3 regions of the Nocardioides nitrophenolicus genome follow, and region 3 is predicted to be linked to each of the others. Evidence: predicted binding sites of a transcription regulator. Region 3 holds the regulator's gene; each other region holds the start of a gene.

Region 1 (2,262 bases), 260 kb from region 3:
AGGTTGTCGAGGCTGGTCGCGCCGCCGTCGGCCCAGTGGACGACGTGGTGGGCATCGCAGGCCAGGGGCATGCGGGTGCAGCCGGGGAACGCGCAGTGCCGGTCGCGGATGACCAGGGCGATCCAGATCGCGGCGGTGACGAGTCGTTGGGCACGGCCCACATCGAGGACCTGGCCCTGGGCCCCCAGGACGCCGGGGATGATCTCGGCATCACAGGCCATCCGGCGCACGGCGGTCGCGGAGAACCGGGCGCCGGTCGGGGTGTGCCCGTTGCGGGCCAGGCCGGCGTCGATGACCTTCTGCTTGAGCGATTCCTGGTCGATCAGCACGACCACGCGTGGCTTGGTGCCGTGGTCACGGGGCAGCTCGTCGGTCGCGGTGAGCCGGTCACACGCGTCGACGAGGGCGTCCCACAGTCGGGCACCCGCATCGCGGGGGTCACGCCCGTCGTGACTGCAACCCGGCGTCAGACAGGCGGCACCGGTCGCGACCCCGTCGTCGTCGAACATGGGCTGGCCGGGTCGACGGGTGACGCCGCCACAGGCGCCGGGTTCGGTGGTGGCCGGGGCGGAGAGGGGTGGAGGGTGGCCTTGATCCTCTCGGCGTCCTCGAGGGTGCCGTAGCCCTTGAGGCGGACGCCGCCGTGGCCGTCCTCGGCGAAGGAGAGGTGCCGGGCGTTGTGGGCACCGCGCTCGGCCTTGGCCTTCTCCTTGTCCGCGTTCACCAGTGCTGCGTCCGGGTCGAGCTCACGGACCACGTCACCGAAAGCGTTCTGCAGATCAGTGGCGTCATGACCACGGGTGTCGACCAGCCCGAGCATCGCCCCGGCCACCGCGGTCCGGAACTCCGACACCCGGGGCAACGTGTGCACCTTCGAGGCGATCGCCCGCGCCTGGGGCAGGGTGACCCGCCCGGTCTCGAGGGCGGCCTGGACCTCGGGCAGGTCGCGCAGCTGCTCGACCGCGCGGACCAGCCCACCCCCGGCCCCCTTGTGCCCGCCCGTGACATGGGTCAGGTAGTCCTTGACCGAGGCCCAACCCAGGTCTTGCACCGCATCCGTGGCTTCGAGTCGAGCGACCCCACGCAACAGGGCGGCGTCGAGGAACGACCGGGACGCGGCGATCGCCTCCACGCCAGCCACCGTCTCGGGGCCGTCGAGGACCTCCCAGTCGGCACCGGCCAGATCCGCGGCACGCTGCGCCACGGCGGTTGCCGTGTCGAGCGCCCCGAGAGAAGTCATGCGCTCATCCTACTCGAACATATGTTCGAGTCAAGTCGTGCGGCGGGTTCTTCGCTTGCTTCAGCTAGACGCCGCGGGCCACGCTGCCGTCCACTCCTGCGATAGAGGTCAATTCGTGTTGATTGCCGACAACGACCCGGCCGATCACCACGAGGTCGAGGTGCGCTTCGACGACGTGGAGTCGCCGTGATCAGTGACGACCGATAGCCTGCGAACGAACAGTCCGGGCGCCCAGCCATCGCATGCTCGTCAGGAAGCCCCCTCGCCCTCAGCCTCCACCACCGGGTCCGGCAGCGTCCACCGGTCGCCACGTCGCGGGTGGATGAACCCGAAGTAGTACGCCACCCCGATCCCGACCGTGACCAGGCCGATGACCAGCTGCGAGGGCGCGTCCCGCCCGACCTCGGCGCAGACGTACAGCATCCCGGCGACGAGCAGCACCGGAGGGAGCGGCCACAGCGGCATCCGGTAGCCACGCGACATCGCGCGGCCGGCGCGCCGCAGCCGCAGGGCGCAGGCGCCGACGACGAGGTAGACGAGGGCGACGGAGGCGCCGGTGGCCGTGATCAGCCAGGTCAGCGGGATGAAGGCGGCGGTGAGCGCGGAGAGTGCGCCGACCAGGAGGGTGGCGTTGACGGGCGAGCGGAAGCGCGGATGGATCCGGCCGAGCACGTCGTCGACCGGGCCGGGCCAGGAGCGGTCGCGGGCCGAGGCGTAGACCAGGCGGGCGATCTGGATGATCACGGCGATGACGGCGTTCACGATGGCCAGCGCGACGCCGACGCTCACCGCGGTGTTGAGCGCCGAGCCACCGCGCTCGAGGAGGAAGTAGTTCATCGGGGCGTCGCTCCCGAGCAGCGCCTCCATGCTGGGGGCGCCGATGACGGCGGCGGCGAGCGGGACGATCTCGACGAGGGCGGTGACGACCAGCGAGACCAGGATGACGCGGCCGATGGTGCGGTCGGCGTCCTTGGTCTCCTCGACGTAGTAGACGGCGGCGCCGTACCCGTTGAAGGCGAACA
Region 2 (2,262 bases), 2.4 Mb from region 3:
CGGGCCGCGCTCGACGACGCCGGCGTCGCGCCGGGCGAGATCGACCTCGTCGTGCTCGGGCACTTCAACTCGGGCATGCACCCGCTCGGCTTCCCCTCGGCGCTGGCGCTGCAGATCGACGACGGGCTGTTCGGCGTACCGGCGCTGCGGACCGAGAACGCCTGCGCCTCCGGGTCCGCCGCGGTGCACACCGGTCTCGCCCACCTGCTGGCCGGTCGGGCCCGGCGGGTGCTGGTGGTCGGCGTCGAGAAGATGACCGGGATCCCGGCTTCCACGGTGGGTTCCGCGCTGCTGGGCGCCGACTACGACCTGGCCGGCGGCGAGTCGAGCACCGGCTTCGCCGGGCTGTTCGCCGAGGTGGCGCTGGAGTACGAGCGCCGCTACGGGCCGGTCGCCGACACCCTCGGCGCGATCGCGGCCAAGAGCCACCGGCTCGGTGCGGCCAACCCGTTCGCCCACCTGCGCAAGGATCTCGGTGAGGAGTTCTGCTCGACCACCTCGGACCGCAACCCGGTCGTGGCCGCGCCGCTGCGTCGTACGGACTGCTCGCCGGTGTCGGACGGCGCCGCCGCCCTCGTGCTCGGCCTCGAGCCCACGTCGACGCGGCACGACGCGGTCCGGGTCGCGGGCTGGGCGTTCGCGAGCGACCACCTGCCGCGGGCGCGGCGCGACCCGCTCGCGTTCGCCGCGACCGAGCTCGCCTGGCATCGCGCGCTCGGCGACGCCGGCGTCGCCACGACGGACCTCGACCTGGTGGAGCTGCACGACTGCTTCACGATCGCGGAGCTGCAGATGTACGAGGTGCTCGGCCTGGCCCCGCGCGGCTCCGGGCACCGCGCCCTGGCCGACGGCCTGGTGCTGCCAGGGGGAGTGCTGCCCGTGAACCCCTCGGGCGGCCTCAAGTCCAAGGGCCACCCGGTCGGGGCGACCGGGGTCTCGCAGCACGTGTCGGTCGCCATGCAGCTCACCGGGACCTTCCCCGGCGTGCAGATCGACGGCGCCCGGCTCGGCGCGGTGCACAACATGGGCGGGCTGGCCGTCGCGAACCACGTGACGGTGCTGGCGGCTCGATGAGGGCTTCGACCTCGCGTGATCTGCGATGCCCGTTCGTCGTGGACTAGAACAGGTGTTCGAGTCTGTGGTAGGGTGGCGTCAGGCCGTACGGCGGGATGCTTCGAGTGGTTCCGGGGACCTGAGGCCGAGCGTTGCCGGACAGGGCGCGCACCTGTGTGGTGCGTCACGACCGCTGAGCCCGAGGGGTTCCTCCGTGCAGGGCGAGACCGTGTTGTCGCGCCTGCTCGGGAGTGTTGATGTCCACTGCTGTTCTTGCCCCGTCCCATCCGTTGGTGGTGTGCGCTGCCCGGGTTCGGGAGGCGTTGGCGGAGGTCGCTGACGCGCAGCCGGCGTATCTGTCGGTGGCGGAGAAGGAGCGGGTGCTGGTCGATCTGGCCGGGGCGCGGGCGCAGTTGGCCGAGCTCGAGGCGCGGGTGCTGGCGGTCGCTGGTGATGTGGCGGTCGAGCGCGGTGCTCGGGATGTGGCGGCGTGGTGGGCTCATGCCACGCGGACGGATCCGCGGGCCGCGCGTGCCGAGGTCCATCTCGCTCGGGCGCTGGAGCAGCGTGCGGTGGTGGCGGCCGGGATGCGTGAGGGGACGGTGTCGGCGGCGCAGGCGCGGGTGATCGCCCGGGCGGTCGAGGAGCTGCCGGCGGGTCTGGGTCCGGAGCTGGCTACGCGGGCGGAGGCGACGTTGGTGGGCTATGCCGCGCATCATCCGCCGCGGGAGCTGAAGCGGCTGGGGCGCCGGATCCTGGAGGTGGTGGCGCCGGAGGTGGTGGAGGCCGAGGAGGGGCGCCGGTTGGAGGATGAGGAGCGTCGGGCGCGGGAGACGGCGTCGTTGCGGTTCCATGATCTGGGTGATGGCCGGACCCGGGTCGCGGGAGTGTTGCCCACGCCGGTGACCCAGCGGCTGGAGCACTACCTGCAGGCGTTCACCTCACCGCGCCGGACCGGCCGTGAAGACCCTGGTGACGGCCCTGGTGTTGGGCGCGGTGTTGAGCGGCTGCCGCGGCATCGTGCCTACGCGGATGCGTTCGCGGCGTTGTTGGAGCGGCTCGATCCGGCGCGGTTGCCCGAGCATGGTGGGGACGCGACGACGGTGCTGGTCACCATCGACCTGGCCGCGCTGTGGGCCGAGCTCGGGTCCGCTGAGGTGATCGGCGGTGATGGGGTGGAGTCGATCTCGGCGGCGCAGGCGCGGCGGT
Region 3 (2,262 bases):
GGCGGCGGAGCCGGCGGCGAGCCAGACCGCGGCCAGGGTGACGGCGACCAGGGCCAGCAGGAACACGACCGCACGGCCGCGCCGGGTCAGCCGGACCTGGCCCCGCGGAGCGGGGCGAGCGGCGACGGGGCGGGCGGCGGTCGCCGAGCGGCGGACCTGGGTGACACGGGGTGCGACGGTGAGGGTGCTCATGGTGATGACCTCCGGGGGAAGGGACGGGGCTGTCTGCAACCAGGGAGGTTGTATCCAGGGGGTCCGACGGAAGGTGTTCGATCAGGCGTTCGATCGAACATGTGTACGAGATTAGATCAGGTGTTCGAAGATTTCCAGCACCGTTCGAAAGTTCGTTCGACCGGCGTGTCGCGACACGCGGTTCGAACAGGTGTTTGAAACCGGCGGGTGGGTTCGGTTAGCGTCGTCACACGGGCCCGGTCGATCCGGGCCACACCACCCGATCCGATCTGGAGGGCGATCCATGGCTGAGCGCAAGGGCACTGAGCGCAAGGACGGCGGGCCGGCCAGCAGCGTCACCGAGCTGCCCGACGGCCCCGCCGACGCGACCGGGCTGACCCCGCGCCAGCAGCGGGTCCTGGCCCACATCAAGGACAGCATCGAGAAGCGGGGCTACCCGCCCAGCATGCGCGAGATCGGCCAGGCGGTCGGGCTCACCAGCACCTCCAGCGTCGCCCACCAGCTGCGCACCCTCGAGGAGAAGGGCTACCTCAAGCGCGACCCCAACCGGCCCCGCGCGCTCGAGGTGTTCCTGCCCGAGGTGATGGCGGCGCGCCGAGCGATGGGCGCCGCCGAGGAGACGACGTACGACGAGACCGGGATCGGCGACGCCGCGCCGGCGCCCGCCAACGTCCCCGTCGTCGGCCGGATCGCGGCCGGTGGCCCGATCCTCGCCGAGGAGCGGGTCGAGGACGTCTTCCCGCTTCCGCGCCAGCTCGTCGGCGACGGCCAGCTGTTCCTGCTCGAGGTCAGCGGCGAGTCGATGATCGAGGCCGCGATCTGCGACGGCGACTACGTCGTCATCCGCCAGCAGCCCACGGCCGAGAACGGCGAGATCGTCGCCGCGATGATCGACGGCGAGGCGACGGTCAAGACCTTCCAGCGCAAGGCAGGTCAGGTCTGGCTGCTCCCCCACAACCCGGCGTTCGAGCCGATCGACGGCACGAACGCGACCATCCTCGGCAAGGTGACGGCGGTGCTCCGGCGGGTGTGAGGTTTGCCCGACCGGCCGGTGACATAGGGTCAGCCATGTCCTGTCGCCCTACCCTAGGCCGGTCCTGATGCCTCGTCGCAGCCACTTCCCCTTCATCGGGCTGCCCCTCCCCCTCCTGCTCAGCGCTCTGCTCGCGGCCCTGCTCGCCGTGCCCTTCCTGGGCGCCGCGGCGCAGGCCGACGACACCGTCCCCGCGCCCCCTGCCGGCGTCGCCGTGCCCGTCGACGTCGACGACACCGCCCAGGAGACCGCCGAGCAGGCGCTCGCGACGGTGCAGGACATCGTGGAGACGGCGCCGACGGGCACCCCCGAGACCGGTGCCGACCTGACCATGGCGCTGCGCGACCTCGCGCTGACCCGCGACGACCTGCCGGCCGGTCTGCAGGACGACGCCGCCCGGCTGCTCGCCCGCCCCGGCACCGGCTACCGGCCGCCGCCGGGCTCGGGTGGCATCGAGTGCACCAACGGCTCCGGGCTCCCCTGCTACACCGCGCCCGAGGCGACCCCCGAGTGCGGCGGCAACATCTGCGTCCACTACGTCGCGAGCTCGTCCGACGCCTCCTCCCAGGCCTGGGCGCAGCAGGTCCGGTCCGTCATGACGAACGTCGCGAGCCGCTACGTCGCCGCGGGCTACCGCACTCCCGTCGGCGACGGGGCCGTGGGCCAGGCCGCCGGCGGCACCGGCAACGGCGCCAACGTCTTCGACGTCTACCTCGCCGACCTCGGCAAGCGCGGCCTCTACGGCTACTGCACGACCGACCAGCGGGTCGCCGGCCACGTGACGGCGGCGGCGTACTGCGTCCTCGACAACGACTACGCCGAGTTCGGCCCGGTCCCCGGCCCGATCGGCAATCTCCAGGTGACCGCGGCCCACGAGTACTTCCACGCGGTGCAGTTCGCCTACGACGTCAACGAGGACACCTGGCTGCTCGAGGCCACGGCCACCTGGGCCGAGGACGAGGTCTACCCGGACATCAACGACAACCGCCAGTACCTCAAGGGCGGACCGCTCGGCCAGCCCGCGCAGCCGATGGACC

Evidence for each region. The regulator LexA, encoded in region 3, represses DNA repair genes until DNA is damaged. The targets are predictions, from matches to a motif close to TCGAACANNTGTTCGA.
Region 1: JOD66_RS05115 (DUF222 domain-containing protein) is a predicted target of LexA. The motif match lies at 1,254-1,269, and genes of this name have one in related genera.
Region 2: JOD66_RS17990 (HNH endonuclease signature motif containing protein) is a predicted target of LexA. The motif match lies at 1,119-1,134, and genes of this name have one in related genera.

The regions. Positions count from the first base shown of each region.
Region 1 covers NZ_JAFBBY010000001.1:1,049,667-1,051,928, forward strand. Annotated here, with positions in the region: gene JOD66_RS28930 (HNH endonuclease signature motif containing protein) at 1-509, opposite strand, end outside; gene JOD66_RS05115 (DUF222 domain-containing protein) at 467-1,240, opposite strand; gene JOD66_RS05120 (APC family permease) at 1,490-2,262, opposite strand, start outside.
Region 2 covers NZ_JAFBBY010000001.1:3,690,154-3,692,415, forward strand. Annotated here, with positions in the region: gene JOD66_RS17985 (thiolase domain-containing protein) at 1-1,074, shown strand, start outside; gene JOD66_RS17990 (HNH endonuclease signature motif containing protein) at 1,311-2,262, shown strand, end outside.
Region 3 covers NZ_JAFBBY010000001.1:1,309,891-1,312,152, forward strand. Annotated here, with positions in the region: gene JOD66_RS06435 (LysM peptidoglycan-binding domain-containing protein) at 1-192, opposite strand, end outside; gene lexA (transcriptional repressor LexA) at 476-1,225, shown strand; gene JOD66_RS06445 (MXAN_6640 family putative metalloprotease) at 1,293-2,262, shown strand, end outside.